One region of the Mesorhizobium kamtschaticum genome, then DNA from elsewhere that is predicted to be linked to it. Evidence: riboswitches for the same ligand, from Rfam matches in the RefSeq annotation. Region 1 holds a riboswitch; the other holds the start of a gene.

Region 1 (9,553 bases):
ATGGCGTTGCTCGCCGTTGATGACGAGGTTCTCACCGCGCCCGTCGGTCAGATATTGCGCCAGTGTCTCTTGCGGGTCGACGGCCTCGCGCTTCTGGTCGAGCGTGGCGATCTCCAGATTGGTGCCGAGCCGCACCGAGCCGGCATCCGGCCTCATCTCGCCGGTCAGCATCTTCAACAGCGTCGTCTTGCCGACGCCGTTCGGGCCGACGAGACCGACGCGATCGCCGCGCTGGATGCGGGTCGAGAAACCCTTGACCACGGTGAGATCGCCAAAGCTCTTCTCGATGTTTTTCGCCTCGATCACCAGCTTGCCGGATTCGGCGGCGTCGCTCGCCACCATGGTAGCGTTGCCTTCGGCGCCGCGATGACCGCGAAAATTCTTGCGCATGGTCTGCAATTCGCCGAGCCGGCGCATGTTGCGCTTGCGTCGTGCGGTCACGCCGTAACGCAGCCAGTGCTCCTCACGCACGATCTGGCGCCCGAGCTTGTGCTGCTCGCGCTCTTCTTCTTCCAGCACGAGGTCGCGCCATTCCTCGAAATGGCCAAAGCCCTTGTCCAGCCTGCGGGTCTGGCCGCGATCGAGCCAGACGGTGGCGCGCGACACGCGCTCGAGAAAGCGGCGGTCGTGCGAGATGACGATGAGCGCCGAGGAGGTGCGGACGAGCTCCTCTTCCAGCCATTCGATGACCGACAGGTCAAGATGGTTAGTCGGCTCATCAAGAAGCAGAATGTCCGGCTCCGGCGCCATGACTCGGGCCAGGGCGGCCCGCCTGGCCTCGCCGCCGGATAGATCGTTCGGCCGCTCCTCGCCCGAGAGGCCGAGATGCTCCATCAGATAGCTGGCGCGGTAGGGATCGTCGGCGGGCCCCAGCCCTGCCTCGACATAGGCGCGCACAGTGGCAAAACCCTCCATGTCGGGCATCTGAGGCAGATAGCGGACGGTCGCCGAGGGCTGGCGGAAGACCTCGCCGTCCTGCGGTTCGATCAGGCCGGCGGCGATCTTGAGCAACGTCGACTTGCCCGACCCGTTGCGGCCGACCAGCGCGATCTTGTCACCGGCCGAAGCCGTCAGGGCTGCGCCGTCGAGCAGCGGCGTGCCGCCGAAGGTCAGTTTTATCCCGTCGAGATTGAGAAGGGGCGGGGCCATGTCAGCTTTCGGGCAAGGGATAGGGATGAGCGAGCAGCAGTGCGCGGCCGTGGCCGAGCGCGATGTCGAGGCGGCCCCCGGTCTTGTCGAACTTGACCTCGTTGGAGATGGTCAGCGACGAGCCGAAGGCGACCTCGACCTGGTTCAGCGGCCATTTGGCGCCGGTGACGGTCAGGCCGACGAGATCGGAAAAGCCGAGGATCGAAAACAGCGTGCCGTCGGCATAGTCGAAGCCGGCCTTTCCCAACAGCAAGGGGACACCTTCCTGGGCGCCGCTGGTCAGCAGCACGTCCGTTCCGGCCTCGGCCAGCCGCAGGGCGAGCGCCAGATGCAGGAAGGCGTGGTCGGCGCGCTTGCCGCCGAAAGCGCCCGCCAGCACAAGGCGGGTCGCGCCGCGCTCGAGTGCCGCCGCGATCGCCAGTTCGCCGTCGGTCTTGTCCTTCTCCGCCGGGAAGGTCTGGCGGGGCACAGCGGCGAGGTCGGCGGGCAAATCGGCCGGAACCGAATCGAAATCGCCCACCCACAGTTCAGGGACAAGGCCGAGCAGCCGGGCATGGCCGATGCCGGCGTCGGCGGCGATGACGCGCGAGCCTTCGACCTGGCGGTCGAGCCGGGGCGTGCGGATGAGATCGCCGCCAAGCAGGATGGTGAATGTGCTCATATCTGGTGGCCTGTACCAGCCCGGCAGCGGAAACGGAAGGCCGGCAAACTGCCACTTGCGCGGTTCCTCGGCCGGGCCTATGTGTCGAAACGCTCTAACGGGGTGCCGGCTGCGATCTTCGCGGACCGGCTGAGAGGCAATCTCGCCAACCCGCTGAACCTGATCCGGTTTGTACCGGCGGAGGGATTAGACGTTTCGGACAGTCCGACGCCTCAATTCCTTTCAATTCGAACGAAGGAGGCGCCGATGCGCACGCTTTTATACGCACTTGTCTCAGCACTGGTCGTGGCGCTGTCCGGGCCGGCCTTGGCCAAGGACAAGCTCACCGTCTACACCTATGAGAGCTTCACCGCCGACTGGGGGCCAGGCCCGGTGGTGAAGAAGGAATTCGAGGCCGAATGCGGCTGCGACGTCGAGTTCGTCTCGGTCGCCGATGGTGTCGCCTTGCTCAACCGCGTCAAGCTCGAAGGCGCGTCGACCAAGGCCGATATCGTGCTCGGCCTTGACACCAATCTTACCGCCGATGCCAAGGCTAGCGGGTTGTTTGCCCCGCATGGCGCGGTCTCCGATGTCAACGTGCCGGGCGGCTGGAGCGACGACACTTTTGTTCCCTTCGACTACGGCTATTTCGCCGTCGTCTATGACACGCAGAAGCTGAAGACGCCGCCCAAGAGCCTGAAGGATCTGGTCGAAGGCAGTGCCGACGACAAGATCGTCATCCAGGATCCGCGCACCTCGACGCCCGGCCTCGGCCTGCTGTTGTGGGTGAAGTCGGTCTATGGCGACAAGGCGCCGGAGGCCTGGGCCAAGCTCAAGACAAAGGTGCTCACCGTGACGCCGGGCTGGAGCGAGGCCTACGGCCTGTTCACCAAGGGTGAGGCGCCGATGGTGCTGTCCTACACCACGTCGCCGGCCTATCACATGGTCGCCGAGAATACCGAGCGCTACCAGGCGGCGTCCTTCGAAGAAGGCGAGTATCTGCAGATCGAGGTCGCCGGCATCACCACAACCGGAGCGAAAAACCCGCTGGCGGCAAAGTTCATCGCCTTCATGACCGGCCCGAAATTCCAGGACGCCATCCCGGAGACCAATTGGATGTTCCCGGCAGGCAAGACCGACAAGCCGCTCAACCCGGCCTTCGACAAACTGGTCAAGCCGACCAAGACCTTGCTGTTCAGCCCGGAGGAGGTTGCCGCCAATCGCAAGGCCTGGGTGGATGAATGGCTGGCGGTGATGAGCAAGTAGGTTGAGGCAAACCGATCGAAGATGATTGCTCTACGGCGCCCCCCTCTGTCCTGCCGGACATCTCCCCCACAAGGGGGGAGATCGAATGTCGTCGGTGATTTCGCCAATCGCCAACACTGCAGGTATGAGCGAGGCGCTGGAGCAGCCAATCTCCCCCCAAGTGGGGGAGATGTCCGGCAGGACAGAGGGGGGCGCGAAGGAACGCGACGCTCGCTAAAGGCCTTCTGGGTGGTCCAGCGTGCAACGCGCTGATCCCCGCGTCACCCCAGGCATTGTGGCGCTTACCGCGATCACATTGCTGATCGGCGGCGCGTTTGCCGGGCTGCTTGTCGAAGGCGCTCATGACCTCTCGGGCGCCTGGGCAGCCTTCGATCCCTATCTCCTGCGGGTCGTGCGCTTCACGCTCTGGCAGGCAATCCTTTCGACGCTGCTTTCGGTCGGTCCGGCACTGTTCGTTGCGCGTGCCCTGTCGCGGCATCCGCGCTTTTTTGGCCGCGCCTTCATCCTGCGGCTCTTCGCGGTGCCGCTGGCGCTGCCGGCGATCGTCGCGGCGCTTGGTATCCTGGCGCTCTACGGCCGCGCCGGCTATTTAGCCGGCCTGTTCAGCGCGGTTGGCGGTCAGGGCTGGCCAGGCATTTACGGCCTGTCCGGCATTCTCGTCGCCCACATCTTCTTCAACCTGCCGCTCAGCGTCCGGTTGTTCCTCGAGGCGCTGCAGACCATTCCCGCCGACCAATGGCGGCTGGCGAGCCAGCTCGGCATGGGGGCGCGGCCGGCGTTCCGGCTGATTGAGTGGCCGACGCTGCGCGCCGCTCTGCCAGGTGTCGCCGGGCTGGTTTTCATGCTCTGCATCACCTCCTTCACCATCGTTTTGACGCTTGGCGGCGGACCGGCCGCAACGACGCTGGAGGTCGGCATCTATCAGGCACTGCGCTTCGACCTCGATCCCGCGCGCGCGGTGATGCTGACATTGCTGCAGATCGCCTTGACCTTTCTGGTGGTGCTGGCGCTGACGCGGCTCGGCGTCAATGCCGTTGGCGACACCAATCTGCCGGTGGCGCCGCGCCGCTATCTCTCGGTCGTTGGGACCGAAACCGTGTTCAACGCCGCGCTCATCGTGCTGGCGCTGCTGTTCGTTGTCGGACCGATGGCGGCCACGGTGATCGCCGGGTTAGGGGCCGATCTCGGCCGGCTCGCCGGCGAGGCGGCCGTGCGACAGGCGACACTGACCAGTGCGGTGCTGGCCTTCCTGTCGGCGCTGCTTTCGGTGATGCTGTCGCTGGCGCTGACCATGGCCCGCCGGGCGCTGGCGTTGGGCCGCCGCGCTGGCCCAAGGACACTGCTCGAACATGCCACCGATACCGGCGCAGGCTTTGTCCTGGTCGTACCGCCCATCGTCATCGGCGCCGGCTGGTTCCTCCTGCTGCGCCACGTCGGCGACGTCTTTGCCATCGCCCCGGTCATGGTCGTCACCGTCAATGCGGTCATGGCGATGCCGTTCGCGCTGCGCGCCGTCCGCCCCGCCTATGACGCGGCGAGCGAACGTCATGAACGGCTCTGCGCGCAACTGGGTATCTCCGGCTGGGCCAGGCTGCGGCTGGTCGACTGGCCATCTCTGCGCCGTCCGCTCGCCACCGCCTTCGCCTTCGCCATGGCGCTTTCGCTTGGCGATCTCGGCGTCATCGCGCTGTTCGGTAGTGATTCCGTGCAGACCTTGCCCTACCTTCTGCTTTCGCGCATGGGCAGCTATCGCACCGAGGACGCCGCCGGCCTGGCGCTGCTGCTTGGGCTGGTCTGCCTCGCCTTGGTGCTGGCAGCGGACTGGCTCGGAAGAGAAAAGGTCCGCAATGTCTGACGGGGCGATGGCCAAGAAGGGTATTTCGGTGCGGCTGGACAAGGTCTCGTTCAGCTATGGCGAGGCATCGTTCGTCTTTGATGTCGACTTCGCCGCAGCGGAAATCACCGCCATCATGGGGCCGAGCGGGTCGGGCAAGTCGACATTGCTCAACCTGGTTGCCGGCTTCGAGACACCGGTGTCCGGCCGCGTGCTGATCGGCGGGGCCGATGTCGATGCCGAGCCGCCGGCCACGCGGCCGGTGTCGATGGTGTTCCAGGAAAACAACCTTTTCGCCCATCTTTCCGTCGAGCAGAATGTCGGCCTCGGCCGCTCGCCATCGCTGCGGCTGACCGAGATCGATCGAATCGCCATCGCCGAGGCGCTGGCGCGCACCGGTCTTGCCGGCAAGGAAAAACGCCTGCCGCGCGAACTGTCCGGCGGCGAGCGCCAGCGCGTTGCCCTGGCGCGCGTGCAAGTGCGTGATCGCCCGGTGCTTCTGCTCGACGAACCCTTTGCTTCGCTCGGACCCGCTTTGCGCGACGACATGCTCGATCTGGTTGCCGGCCTCCATGTCGAGCGCGGCATGACGGTGCTGTTCGTCACGCACCAGCCGGAGGATGCCCGCCGCATCGGCCAGAATGTGGTGTTTCTGGACAATGGCGCGGTCGCTGCCATCGGGACGGCGGACGATTTCTTTACCGGGGCTGGTCCGGAGGCGTTCCGGCGCTATGTTGGCACAAGCATCCAGACGGCTGGATCACGAGATATTGCCCGGAAGCGGACATAATTTACGCCCAAACCGGTTCGAGGCGATATGGCGCTTGCTTGCCATGACTGGAGTAGTGTGGCTAGGTCCGCTCAATACCGGTCCGGCACACGCCGTGATTTGCCTACAGCATCCGCCGTCCGCCCTGGGGACGTGCGACGGATGCTGTAGCAGTTTGAAGTAGCGCGTGACACTCTTCGAAGATCGCCCCCGATCGTCGTCGTCATGCGCCGGGACCCGAAAGGAAGCCGTTCTGGCGATCGGCGTTGACAGGCTCAAAATGAATCCGCTGGCGCGCTTTCTGGCGCTGGCCGGCTTTGCCGTGGCCCTGGCCAGCTGCCAGATGTTCACGCCTCCGGAAGTGCAGGAATCCGGTTTCCAGCCCTCTGACAAGCCGATTACGGTCGACAATGTCGGCGCCAACAACAAGCTCGCGGAGCTCGCCAAGGCGCAGCATCCGCGCATCCTGGCCACCTATGGCGGGGAGTATTCCGATCCCAAGCTCGAGCGCATGGTCGCCAAGGTCGTCGGCAACCTGACCGTGGTTTCGGCGAACCCGACCCAGACCTATCGCATCACCATTCTCAATTCGCCCAACGTCAACGCCTTCGCGCTGCCGGGCGGCTATCTCTACATCACGCGCGGCCTGCTGGCGCTGGCCAATGATTCGTCCGAACTCGCCGCCGTCATCGCGCATGAGATGGGCCACGTCACCGCCAATCACGGCCTGCAGCGCCAGCAGTTGGAGGCCGAGGAAGGCCTGGCGACCAAGGTGGTTTCGGATGTGCTGGGCGACAGCCCGACCGCCAAGGCGGCGCTGATCCGCGGCAAGCTCCGGCTGGCGCAGTTCTCGCGCAACCAAGAACTGGAGGCAGATGCCATCGGCATCAAGTCGATCGGCGAAGCCGGCTACGATCCTTATGCTGCAGGGCGCTTCCTGCAGTCGATGTCGGCCTATACCGATTTCCGTTCGATCAGCGGCGCCACCGACGCCAGCCTCGACTTCCTGGCGACGCACCCCAACACGCCGCAGCGCATTGATCTGGCGCAGCGCCATGCCCGCCAGTTCGGCGCGCCCGGCTTCGGCACGCGCGACCGCGATTCCTTCCTTGCCGGCATAGACGGCCTGCTCTACGGCGACACGCCTGAGGAAGGCTATGTGCGCGGCGAGACCTTCCTGCATCCTGGCCTCGGCGTGTCGTTCACGGTGCCGGACGGTTTCATCATCGACAATTCGGCGGCAGCGGTGACGGCGACCGGGCCGGGCGACATAGCGATCCGCTTCGACGGCGTTTCGATCGACAAGAACCGCGCCTTGACCGACTACATCAGGAGCGGCTGGGTGGCTGGGCTCGACGACAGCACGGTCAAGCAGGAAACCATCAACGGCAATGAGGCCGCAACCGCGCATGCCCGTGCCGAAGGCTGGCAGTTCGACATCGCGGTGATCCGCGCCGGCGGCCAGGTCTACCGGCTGCTGACCGCAGCACCCTCGGCGAGCACCTCGCTGGAGACGGTGGCGCGCTCGGTCAGCGGCTCGTTCCGTATCCTCAGTCCCGCCGAAAAAGCGGCTTTGAAGCCGCTGCATATCCGCGTGCTCACCGTGCAGCCGGGCCAGACCATGGGCACGCTGGCCGCGCAGATGGTTGGCGTCGACCGCAAGCTCGACCTGTTCCGTGTGCTCAATGCGCTGTCGCCGGGTGCCGCGGTTTCGGCCGGCGACAAGGTCAAGATCGTCACCGATAAGTAAGTCGGTGTCAGCGTTCAGGCTGCTGCGGAATAATCAGTTTCGACACGGCCCGTTCGGACGGTGCGGCCATGGCGTCGCAGTCCGCCATCAGTCACTGGGCGCTACTGCTGGTGGAGTGGTCAGGGTGGTCGCCGCCATTGCCGATCCAAAGCACTGGTCCGGTTTCGCCTGGCACCGTCGGGGCCCTTGGCTTAACGATCTTCGGCGGCGGCGCTTTTGGCACAGGTATACGGACCACCTTTATCTTCGTGATGACTCTCGTCACCACCTTTGGGGTGCACGCCGCGACCGTCAGCGTGCTTCGCCTGGGCGGAAGACCGAGAATGCCCATCGAATAAGCCTCTTGCCGTTCGAGGCCGGCCTTGAGGAAAGCCAAGGCACGGGCCGCATCGGCGGGCACGCCATTGCGGCCTTCCTTGAAGATCATCGCAAGATCATTCATGGCGTTGATATGCCCCATCGCTGCTGCCTTGAGCATGAGGTCAAGCCCTTTGCCGGTATCGCGCTGGACGCCGACGCCATTGAACAGGGTGCGGCCCCACGCGCTCATGGCGTAGGGGTCGCCCCTGTCGGACGCTTGCGAATAGAAACCATTCCCTTGCGTGGCATCCACGGGCATCCCTATTCCCGAGGAGGCGAGGTAGCCGAGCTCGTAGACGGCGCGGACGTGTCCCTTGTCGGACGCTTCCTGGATGGCCTTCCTGGCCTCGTCGATGTTGCCGGCGACCAGCAGCGCCCGCCCGAGTTCGTAACGGAAACGGGCGGCATCGGGATAGGCCTTCACCGCCGCCTCGCAAGCCTCGACCGCGCCGTCTGCGATCTCGTTCGGTAACCGGCCGGGAACGACGCCTTGCAGGTCGAGCGGCTCGCCGGCCGCCTGGTCGCAGGGGTCGACGCTCGGCGACAGCTTCATCGTCGCCCGTTTCGACGCGTTGCCGGCGCGGATCTGGAAGTCGATCTCAACGGGAGCCGCCGAGCCGATCTGCGGCTCGTAGCGCAATTGGTCGACTTCAGCGGCCATCAGGCTCGACTGCGGCGACAGAACACGATCCGGCAGGGACAGCGTTCCAGCTGCCGGATAGCCTGCGAGTTTGAGGCTGATCGAGACATCCTTGGCCGGAAAATCCAGCTTCAGCGCAACCGGACCGACGCCGACCGGGACGCTGATGTCGCGATTTTCGATAGCTTCGGCGGCAGTGGCGACCTGGATTCCGCGCTCCGCCACCTGCTGGTTTTGCTGGGCGTCGGGCGCCGGCAGCGCCGGTTGCCCCGCCGCGCGCATCAGCACGACATCGTCGATCAGCGAGGAATTCTCCCACGGAACCTGCCTGCCATTGGTCGCCTTGACCACATCCCGGCGCACGGCGGCCATGACGGCGCGGATTTCCTGGTTCGGCGCCAATGCGCGGCGGGCAAAGGCGGATGAGAAGGGGCTAAGATCGCCGGACCCGTCATAAGCGACAGCGCCAGGCCCGGTGGCAAAGGCAATCAGCGCATTCTGCGAGCCTGTTACCTGCGCGAGCCCGGTGCCGTCGGAGACGATCAATTGGTCGCGCAGCCAATAGTCCTTGCGCGGGAACGGATTGTTGCGGCAGGCATCGAGGATGATCACCTGGATCTTCGACTTCGGCCGCAATTGCTGCTGTACGTCGTCAAGCCTGATTGTCTGGACCTCCATGTCGGCCGCATCCTTCAACGACGCATCGACCGGGATCAGGAAATTCTGGCCCCCGATCTGAAAGCCGTGGCCGGAATAATAGACGACGGCGAGATCGGCGCCGTCGGCGGCGGCCAGATAGTTGCGGAACTTCTCTTCGAATTGGAGCTTGGTCACGTCCTTGGCGACGAACACGTCGAAGCCGGCCTGCCGGAACGTGTTCGAAACGTCCTCAGCATCCTTGTCCGGATTCTTGAGCGCCGGGATTTCCCGGTACTGCGAATTGCCGATTACGAGCGCAACCCTTCGATCGGCGCGAGCGTCGAATGTCGAGAGGCTCATGAGGATCAAGGCAGCAAGGAACGCGTAGCGTTTCAGCATGGCAAAACCCATCCTTGTTACGGTCTGGTAGCCTAGAGAGGCTTTTTGCCATGCTTTGGTCTGTTAGAGAAATCACAATCCGCAGGCTCAAAAAGAATAGAGTCTCC
Region 2 (9,553 bases), 2.1 Mb from region 1:
ACCCGGCCGGCTCGACATCGTCGGTGGTGATGCAGATCTGGCTATGTTGGCGGGCCTCAATGCCTATGACAAGCCGTCGATCTTCACCGAACTCGATATGCGGTTCGCGCCCTGGATCACCAGCCAGCGATTGCGCGACCACGGCATGCTGATGGTTTGGCCCGGGCATGGCGTGCCGCCGCAATTGCGGGCATGGCTGGGCAACCTCCCGGTCAAGACCGTTCTTTTCAACTGGTCGCACAAGGCGCCGCCTGTGCCCATCAGTTTTGCCGCCATTCCGCCCGGCACACGGTATCTGCCGATTGCCGCCGACAGCCGGACCCGGCATCCGCGCGGCTGAAGCGGTCGATCCCCCGGCCGGGTCATGATATCGTTCGCAGATGGCCGCGTTCGTTCTACGCGACTGGACGAAGCAGACGACAATGCCCATTTATTGGAAAATCCAATTTTGTCTGCGTAATTCCGGACGGGAAACCGCTACCTGAGCTGGAATTGCCTTTTGAGGAGACGTGACATGGCGACTTCGATCGAACGCGCAGTGCTGGCCGGTGGCTGTTTCTGGGGTATGCAGGATTTGATACGGCGCTATCCCGGCGTCATCTCCACCCGTGTCGGCTATAGCGGTGGGGATGTACCCAACGCCACGTACCGCAACCACGGCACCCATGCCGAAGCCATCGAGATCAATTTCGATCCGGCGGTGATCAGCTATCGCACGTTGCTGGAGCGCTTTTTCCAGATACATGATCCGACGACGCGCAACCGCCAGGGCAACGATGTCGGGATGAGCTACCGTTCGGCGATCTACTATACCAGCGACGAGCAAAAGCGCGTTGCTGAAGACACTATCGCTGATGTCGATGCCTCCGGCCTGTGGCCCGGCAAGGTCGTCACCGAAGTCGCGCCAGTTGGTGCCTTCTGGGAGGCCGAGCCCGAGCACCAGGATTATCTGGAGAAATATCCCAACGGCTACACCTGCCATTTCGTCAGGCCGGGCTGGAAACTGCCGGTGCGCGAGAAGGCCGTTTCGTAAGGTTTGCGGATCATTTTCGAGAAGTAAGGCGGCAGAATTCCTGTGGCCGCGTGAATGCCAACTGTCAGCCGCCGCCTGGCGATTGACAGTTGGTGGCGTTGCTGGCCAACTGCACCTGCTGATTTGCTTCAGGAGATACGCATGAAGAAAATCTATGAGAAGCCACTTCTGGTGAAGGGCGGACGGCTTTCCGATGTCACCGCCACGGTGCCGTCCTCACTTGTCAAGGCTCCCTGACCGACAGACTTACTTTGCAAACCCGGTCAGGCCCGCCGATGAGGCTGGCTTGCCGTCTGAACGCCCCGCGATGGGGATTGGCTTGATGTGCGCCTTGAACGGCCGGTGCTTTTGAGCCCGCAGACCGGGTCAGGCCGGCTTTCGGCCGTGTTTGTGCTCGACATCACCCGTTACACCGGACCGCTGCTGGCAGGATGGCTTGAAGCAGGTCACCTGATCCACGCGATTGTCGTGCCGGCGTTCCGTCAACGCCAGAAACATTTCAGCATCGGCAATTTTCGCCGAAGGCTGAGACGCAAACTGCTGCTCAAACGCTATATCGGCAACACGCCGGCAAGGGTGATCGAATTTGGCCGGCCCTATGATTGGGGCACACTCGCCAGCCAGTTGTCGGAGGCCAAAGCCGATGTGTTGATCTGTTTTGCGTTTCCAGCCCTGATACCACAGGACTTGCTCGGCGCCTTTCCCAAGGGCGGCCTCAATCTTCACCCGGCGCTGTTGCCCAACTATCGGGGGCCGCACCCTCTCCATCGCCTGGCCGTGGACGGCCAGCACGCCGTTCATGGCGGCGTGACGCTGCACAAGATGTCCGCGGATTTCGATGATGGCGACATTCTCGGGCAGGTGTCGTTTTCCGAAGCGGACTGGGTGTCGCTGCGCGTCCTGACCGACAGCGTGGCGAGCGCGATGCGCATGCTGGTGAGCGAGGTGGCGCCCGCCTACTGCAAAGGCAGCGTTTCGGGAATGCGGCAGCCGGCCGGTGATTTCGTCTGGGCGCGGCTCGAGGCGGCCCACACGATGATTTCGCCTGAGATGTCGATCGGGCATGTTGTCCTGATGTGGCATGTGCTGGGCACTGTTCCAGGCATCTATCTGAATGTCTCCGGGCACAAGGTCAGGCTGGGGTTCCAGATCAGACGGCTGGGCCCGCCGAGCGGACACGTGCCAGTCAGACGATGGGGGAGCGTCGAGTTCGATCTTGCCGATGGCAGGGTCCGTTATCTCACCTATGGCCGCCTGCTCAAACGGTTCGTCAAAGTGCATGCCATCTTCGCGCGTTCTCAAGCCGGAAGAGTGCGCCCCGAAATCCGGCTTTTCGGCGAGGTGGAAGACGGGCAGGCGTGAGAGTTGGCCCGGTGCGCTGAAAAAACGGCTTCCCCTTCCGTTCGAATGGTGCTTTAACGCGGCCATCCACAGGGGTGCTCCGTACGGTCGGGGCTGAGACGGGGGCGGCAAGCCCACAGACCCTAGAAGCTGATCTGGGTAATACCAGCGGAGCGAGGCGGGCGATGTTTTCAGGCGCACAGATTTCCCTATACCCCATGGCCGACGATTTCGTCGGCGTCATCCTTGGCGCGCTCGGCGCGCTCGATCCCTACCGGGACAGGCTCAGGATCGAGACCGACGACATCTCGACCTTGCTGGTCGGGCCACCCGAAGTGTTGTTCCCGGCTTTGCGCGACCTGTTCGTGGCGGCGGCGCTGAGCGGCAAGCATTGCGTGCTGTCGGCGGCCATTTCGCGCGGCTGCCCGGGCGAGCCGGACGATCCGATCTGCCGCTCCGACGCGTTTGGCGGACCTGTCGGGCCGCTCGGCCCACGCAAGGACGCCGCCATCGCCGCCGTGCGCAACGCCGCTGCCACCGGCCAGCCGGCGGCGGCGCAATTCTCGCTCTATGTGATGGGCACCGGCGACCACATGGACGAGATCTACGGCTGCATCGATTTCCTGAAACAGTCCGGCGTCTACGATCGCTCCAAGAACTTCTGCACCAAACTGCGCGGCGATACGGGCGCGATCTTTTCGGCGCTGAACGAAGCCTTCTGCCGCTTCGGCCCGGGCGCCGGCCACGTAACCCTCGACGTCACGGTTTCGGCCAACAGCCCGTCGGCTGTCTAAGCCGGCCGCGCTTCCGCGCGACCTCGTCAAAGGTTATGCCCGTGGTCCCATCATCAGTCGCGCCGCGCCCGCTCGCGAGTTCCCTTGCCAAGGCAGTACCAGCCGTCATCTCGGTTGGGTTGCTCCTTGTGGCATGGGAGCTCTACGCCACCTATTCCGGCATCAAGCCGACAATTCTGCCGGCACCCTCACGCGTTTTCGAACAGGCGATGCTCAATCGTGACGCGCTGATCGACAACGCCATTCCCACCATCCGCGCCACGCTGATCGGCTTTGCCTGCTCGCTTGGTGCCGCCTTCGCGCTGTCGATGCTGGTCGACTTCTTCCAGCCGCTGCGGCGCGCGCTGTTTCCCGTTTTCATCGTCAGCCAGACCTTACCGCTGGTGGCGATCGCGCCGCTGGTGGTGCTGTGGTTCGGCTTCGGACTGACGCCCAAGATCATGCTGGTGGCGCTGGTCACCTTCTTCCCGATGCTTGTGGCTCTGGTGCAGGGCTACGAGGCGACCGAGGCCGAGATCGGTCAGATGCTGCGTGCCATGGGGGCAGGGCGCTGGCGCGTCTTCGTGCTGGCACGGCTGCCTTCGGCGCTGCCGTATTTCTTTGCGGGCTTGAGGATCTCCATCACCTATGCCGTGGTCGGCGCCATCTTCGCCGAGTATGCCGGCGCGGCCAAAGGGTTGGGCATCTACATGCTCAACGCCAAGAACAATTTCCGCCCCGATCTGGTGCTGGCCGCCGTCGGTGTCAGTGCCGCACTCACCCTCGTCCTATTCGGGCTGACGGTGCTCTTGCAGCGCCTCGCCATGCCTTGGGAGCGGGCCGACCGGCAGCAGGCAGGGAAGGGGCCGTGGCGATGAGCCGGCTCGAATTGCGGCATGTGCGCAAGGCGTTTGGCGGGCTCGATGTGCTCGCCGACATTTCGCTCAGCGTCGATGCCGGTGAATTCGTCTCGATCCTTGGGCCTTCGGGCGCCGGCAAGTCAACGCTGTTCCAGCTCTTGACGGGGGCGGAACATGGCGAGGGCGAGCTGTTCTTCGACGGCACGCCACTCGACGATCATGGCAGGCATTTTGCATTCATGCCGCAGCGCGACGCACTGATGCCGTGGCGGCGCATCCTCGACAACACAACGCTCGGGCTCGAAGTGCAAGGCGTCAGGCGCAAGGCGGCACGGGCGCGCGTCGCGCCGCTGTTTGCCGAGTTCGGGCTTGCCGGCTTCGAGCGGCATTTTCCGGCACAGCTTTCGGGCGGTATGCGCCAGCGCGCGGCGCTTTTGCGCACGGTGGTGCAGGAGCGCGACATGCTTTTGCTCGACGAGCCGTTCGGCGCGCTCGACGCACTGACCCGCGCGGCCATGCAGCGCTGGCTCGAACAGATGTGGCGGTATCATCGCTGGACGGCGCTGCTGATCACGCATGATGTGCGCGAGGCCGTGTTCCTGTCCGACCGCATCTATGTGCTGTCGGCGCGCCCGGCCCGTGTGGTGCGGGAAATCAGGGTGCCGTTGCCGCGCCCGCGCGATCCGAGCGGCGCCGCCGCGCGCCAGGCCAGCGCACTCGAGGCCGAGATCCTCGACATTTTGCTCGACCCTCAAACATCCAAAGGACATGACCATGACTGACTTGACGCGCCGGCAGGCCTTGCTGCTCACCCTTGCCAGCGGTCTTCCGCTGATCGCCGGACCGAACCGCTCCTTCGCGGCAACGCAAAAAGTCACCGTCGCGCTGGACTGGACCGTCAACACCAACCACGTCGGGCTGTTCGTCGCCCGCGACAAGGGTTTTTATCGCGAGGCCGGCCTCGATGTCGACATTCTGCCCTACAGCGATACCGGCGCCGGCACGCTGGTCGCCAACCGCGTCGCCGATTTCGGCATCAACGGCACCATCAGCCTGTTCACCCAGAAGACCACCGGTGCCGACTTGAAGGCCGTCTATGCGGTGGTGCAGTCCGAAACCGGACGAGTGGTCTTCAATGCGGCGCGCAACGAGATCAAGAGCGCGAGGGACCTTGACGGCCTGACCTATGGCGGCTTCGGCAGCGCCTGGGAAAACGCGCTGATCTCGACCATCATCCGCCACGACGGCGGCAAGGGCAGTTTCGAAACGGTGACGCTCGGCACCTCGGCCTATGAAGCGCTAGCCAATGGCTCGGTCGACTTCACGCTCGAGGTCTCGACCTGGGAGGGCGTGGAGGCCGAACTCAAAGGCATCAAGCAGCGCAGCTTCGTCTATGCCGATTATGGCGTACCCGACGAGCACACGACGCTGATCTCGTCGAGCGAAGCCTATCTCCAGGCAAACCCGGCATTGGCGGCGGCCTTTATCCAGGCAACGCGGCGCGGCTATCAGTTCACCGTCGATCATCCCGGGGAAGCCGCCACGCTGCTGATCGCCGCCAACAAGGATGCCCTGACCAATCCGGCATTGATCGAGGCGTCGCTGAAGGCGCTGATCGACGGCCACTATCTGCGCGGTGAAAACGGCGCCATCGGCACGATGGATCCAACCAAGATGGACGCGATCGGCGACTATCTCTTCACGGCTGGCATTCTGCGCGATGCCGATGGCAAGGTCTTGGCGCAGCGCCCTGATTTCGCGGAGTATTTCAGCAATTCAACTCTGGGCTAGGGGGCGGCAGTTGAGCTGGCTGCGGTCGCCGCATCGCGCTCCCTGCGGGCATTGGCAAAGTTTGGATCGAGGCGCAGGGCTTCATCTAGATCGGCGATGGCGCGGTCGTATTTCCCCTTCTTGTTCCAGCAGAAACCACGATTATACCAGCCTTCCGCGTTGGCCGGCCGAAGGCCTATTGCCTTTGTGGAATCGGCAATAATGCGATCGCAATCGTGTTTGGCGGCCCAGCCGCGGCTGCGCAATATATAGGCGTCCGCATTGTTGGGTTGTATCGAAATGATCGTGCTCAGATCCGCGATGGCGCGGTCGATGTCGCCCCTCTGCCGCCAGAGCAAGGCACGATAGAAATAGCTGTCGATGAAATTCGGGTCGAGTTCTATTGCCTTATCGTGGTCCGCCATCGCCCGGTCGGGTTCGCCCTTCAGCGAGAAGGTGAAGCCGCGTAAACTGTCGGCGCGGGCGTTGGACGGGTCGACGGCAACCGCGATGTTGTATTGTTCGATGGCACGGTCGAACTGATTTTGAGAGCGCCAGATCGTGCCCGACTCGATGGCCTCTTCAGCAACCTTGTTTCGAACCCGACCGGCCGGTGCGGGGGCGGGCGCTTTCGCTTTCGCTGCTACCGCTAGTTTGCGGCCTTTGCGGGCGATGGCCAGCTTTGGATCAAGTTCGAGCGCCTGATCGTAGTCGGCAATGGCTCGATCGTAGTCGCGCTTGGCGAACCAGGTGCTGCCACGCCCGAAATAAACGGGCGCATAGCTGCCATCAAGTTCGATCGCGCGATCGTAGTCGTCGATGGCGCGATCGAATTGATCCTTCTTGCCCCAGGCAACGGCGCGGCCGAAATAGGCGTCGAAATAGGTCGGATAAAGCTCGATCACCTTGCCGTAGTCGTCGATGGCACCATCATAATCACCCTTCTCGACGCGTGACATCCCTCGGCCGACATAGGCTGCGGCCTTCCTTGGATCGAGCGCGATCGCGCGGCTGTACTCGGCGATGGCGCGATCGTATTTGCGCGTCTTGTAGAACGCATCGCCACTATCCATGAAGGCGTTGAGGTTCTTGGGATCCGATCCGACGGCACTCGGCGCGGCACCACCTTTCTTCAACGCGGCCACCGCCGCCTTGCGGGCGACCGCGTAGTCTGGATTGCCTGGATAGAGCCCTATCGCCTGGTCGAAGTCAGCAACGGCGCCGTCGTAATCCTTGCTGTCGGCCCGCTCCACGCCGCGCCCGTAGTAGCTGGGGGCATCCTTGGCATCGATCTCGATCGCCGCCGAATAGGCTGCGATCGCCCGCTGGGCGTCGCCCTTTACGTGCCAGGCCATGCCCATGCAGAAATATGCATCCAGCACCTTTGGATCGAGCTTGGCGGCCCTGCCGCAATCGGCAAGAGCACCTTCGGCGTCCTCGGTGGTGACCTTGGCCATGCCCCGGCGAACATAGGCAGAGACCATATTCGGGAGGAGCTTGATCACCTGGTCATAGTCGGCAATCGCCCGATCATAGGCGCGCTTGGCGGACCAGGCATTGCCGCGGCCGAAATAGGGAAGCGGACTGTCGGGGTCGAGCGCGATCGCCTTGCCATACGCGCTGATTGCCTGGTCATAATTGCCGGCATCCGACAGGCTGTCGCCGCGCTGTACCGCGGCCAGAACGCGCGGGTCGGTCGCCTGAATGAGTGCCGCCATCTCGGCGGTCGAAAGCTTGCCTTCGGACCGAGTATCATTGTCAGCGTCCTGCGGGACCGCAGGTTCGGTGCCGGGTTGCAGTTCGGCTTTCGCCGCCACCGCCGCCTTGCGGCTGACGAGATAGTCCGCATTGCCCGGATCGAGCTTGATCGCCTGATCTAAATCGGCAATGGCGCCGTCATAGTCTTTCCTGCCGGCCCGCGCCATGCCGCGCCCGTAATAGCTGGCATCGTCCTCCGGATCGATCTCGATCGCCACGGAATAAGCGGCGAACGCGCGATCTGGGTCGCCTTTCGCTTGCCACACAATGCCCTTGCAGAAGTGTGCGCGCGCCTTCGGATCGAGGGTGGCGGCCCGGTCGCAATCGGCGAGAGCGCCATCGATGTCGCCTGACGTGACCTTGGCGAGGCCCCGGCGAAAATGCGCCGCGGCAAAATTGGGAGCAAGTTCGATGACTTTGTCGTAGTCGGCAATCGCCTGCTCATAGGCGCGTTTGGCAGCCCAGGCCTTGCCGCGGCCGAAATAGGCGAACCGGTTGTTCGGATCGAGTGAGATCGCCTGGTTGTAGGCGCCGATCGCCTGATCGTACTTGCCCATGTCCAGGAAAGCATCGCCTCCAAGGATCGCTTCCAGGGCCTGCGGGTCGGTCGCCGCCAGGGCCCTTGCGGCCAGCGTGTCTTGAGTGGCCGTTACATCAGGAGAGACGGCTCGCGGCGTCGGCTGTTGTGTGTTTGGCAACGGTGCCGGTTCGCTGTCGTTGCCCACAACCTGTTCACTGCAGCTTCCCTCCCATTTTGGATCGAGTTCGGCGGCGCGACGACAATCCGCCCCTGCACCGACCATATCGCCGTTCAGTGTCCTGGCGCCGGCCCGGCTGAAATAGGCTTCGGCGTTCTCGGGATCGAGGCTGATCGCCTTATCATAATCGAGAAGTGCGCCTTCGAAGTCGTGTTTTATAAGCCGCACCTCGGCGCGATCGAGCAGGACTTTCGCGGCTGCGGGATCCCTTGTCGTGTCCTGGGCGGCGGCCGCGAGCACCGACACATTCAGGGCAAGAATGACCGCGAGCCCAGCCAAAAGCCGGCTGAGCGAAACCTTGATGGGCACAGGTAATCGAATCGCGGCTGTGGGCAAACCCGCACCTTTCCAGCTCGCCATATCGCTGGTCCTCCCCCGAAAAACCTTGGTCCGCCTCAGCGGTAATCCGTGTATTGTTCCTTATTTGTTCCAAAATGCAAGCATAAATTGCAGCCCCGCTTCCGACAGTGTCCGAACCTGATCTCGCGCCTGACGCAGGTTCGATTAGCGTCTTTCCGATCTTGCCGGTTAACTGCCCGGCAATGGTTGCGTGCAATGGTCGCTTCGAGGGATCATCGGGGTGCTTGCCTTGCTCACGTCAAAAAGTGAAGCGTTTTCGCATAACAACGGGGGCGGATTCTTCTCCGCCGCGCGAAGGCGTGACCTGCTGGTCGACCTGCGCGAAGGCTTCTTTCGCCTCTGTGCCCTGGCGTGCGCGGGGCTGTTCGTCTATCGCGGCGTGTATCAGGTCGTGGAGGATCCGACCCGGCTCAACGCCGCGCTGGTGGCGATTTCCGAGATACTCACCTTCACCTGGCTGCTGTTGTCGCGGCGTCCCGTGACGCGTGACTGGAATCCGCTCACGGTCATCGTCTCCGTGACCGCCAGTTTCGGGGTCGCGTTGATCAGCCTCCAGCCTGGCGTGGCGCTTGTTCCGGTCTACTTCGCCGCGCCGTTGCAGTTGGTTGCGCTGTTGTTTGTCATCTGGGGCAAGATATCGCTGGGCCGGTCCTTCGCCATCCTGCCTGCCAATCGCGGCGTGATGACGGGCGGCGCCTACCGGCTTGTGCGGCACCCGATCTATGCCGGCTACCTTGCCGGCCATGTGCTCTTTCTGCTGTCGGCCTTTTCCTTCCACAACCTCGCGGTCTATGCGGTCATCACCTATCTGCAGCTATATCGCATCGTGCGCGAGGAGGCCCTGCTGGCCGCCGCGCCGGAGTATCGCGCTTACATGGAACGTGTGCACTACAGGCTGTT

The links. A riboswitch is a leader RNA that binds a small molecule or an ion and turns the genes downstream of it on or off. The one in region 1 is predicted to bind thiamine pyrophosphate.
Region 2: it holds a riboswitch for thiamine pyrophosphate, as region 1 does, so the genes downstream of both, AC0V7N_RS18685 (YkoF family thiamine/hydroxymethylpyrimidine-binding protein) here and thiB (thiamine ABC transporter substrate binding subunit) in region 1, are expected to answer to the same signal.

Annotation. Positions count from the first base shown of each region.
Region 1 is NZ_CM149691.1:1,678,949-1,688,501, forward strand. It holds gene AC0V7N_RS08215 (ABC-F family ATP-binding cassette domain-containing protein) at 1-1,149, opposite strand, end outside; gene AC0V7N_RS08220 (thiamine diphosphokinase) at 1,151-1,810, opposite strand; TPP riboswitch at 1,899-2,013, shown strand; gene thiB (thiamine ABC transporter substrate binding subunit) at 2,057-3,055, shown strand; gene thiP (thiamine/thiamine pyrophosphate ABC transporter permease) at 3,294-4,910, shown strand; gene thiQ (thiamine ABC transporter ATP-binding protein) at 4,903-5,679, shown strand; gene AC0V7N_RS08240 (M48 family metalloprotease) at 5,939-7,408, shown strand; gene AC0V7N_RS08245 (caspase family protein) at 7,500-9,446, opposite strand.
Region 2 is NZ_CM149691.1:3,765,450-3,775,002, forward strand. It holds gene AC0V7N_RS18665 (glycosyltransferase family 39 protein) at 1-340, shown strand, start outside; partial or broken gene AC0V7N_RS18670 (hypothetical protein) at 344-460, shown strand; gene msrA (peptide-methionine (S)-S-oxide reductase MsrA) at 515-1,033, shown strand; gene AC0V7N_RS18680 (formyltransferase family protein) at 1,358-2,395, shown strand; TPP riboswitch at 2,456-2,569, shown strand; gene AC0V7N_RS18685 (YkoF family thiamine/hydroxymethylpyrimidine-binding protein) at 2,560-3,168, shown strand; gene AC0V7N_RS18690 (ABC transporter permease) at 3,204-4,025, shown strand; gene AC0V7N_RS18695 (ABC transporter ATP-binding protein) at 4,022-4,789, shown strand; gene AC0V7N_RS18700 (ABC transporter substrate-binding protein) at 4,782-5,798, shown strand; gene AC0V7N_RS18705 (tetratricopeptide repeat protein) at 5,795-8,602, opposite strand; gene AC0V7N_RS18710 (methyltransferase family protein) at 8,874-9,553, shown strand, end outside.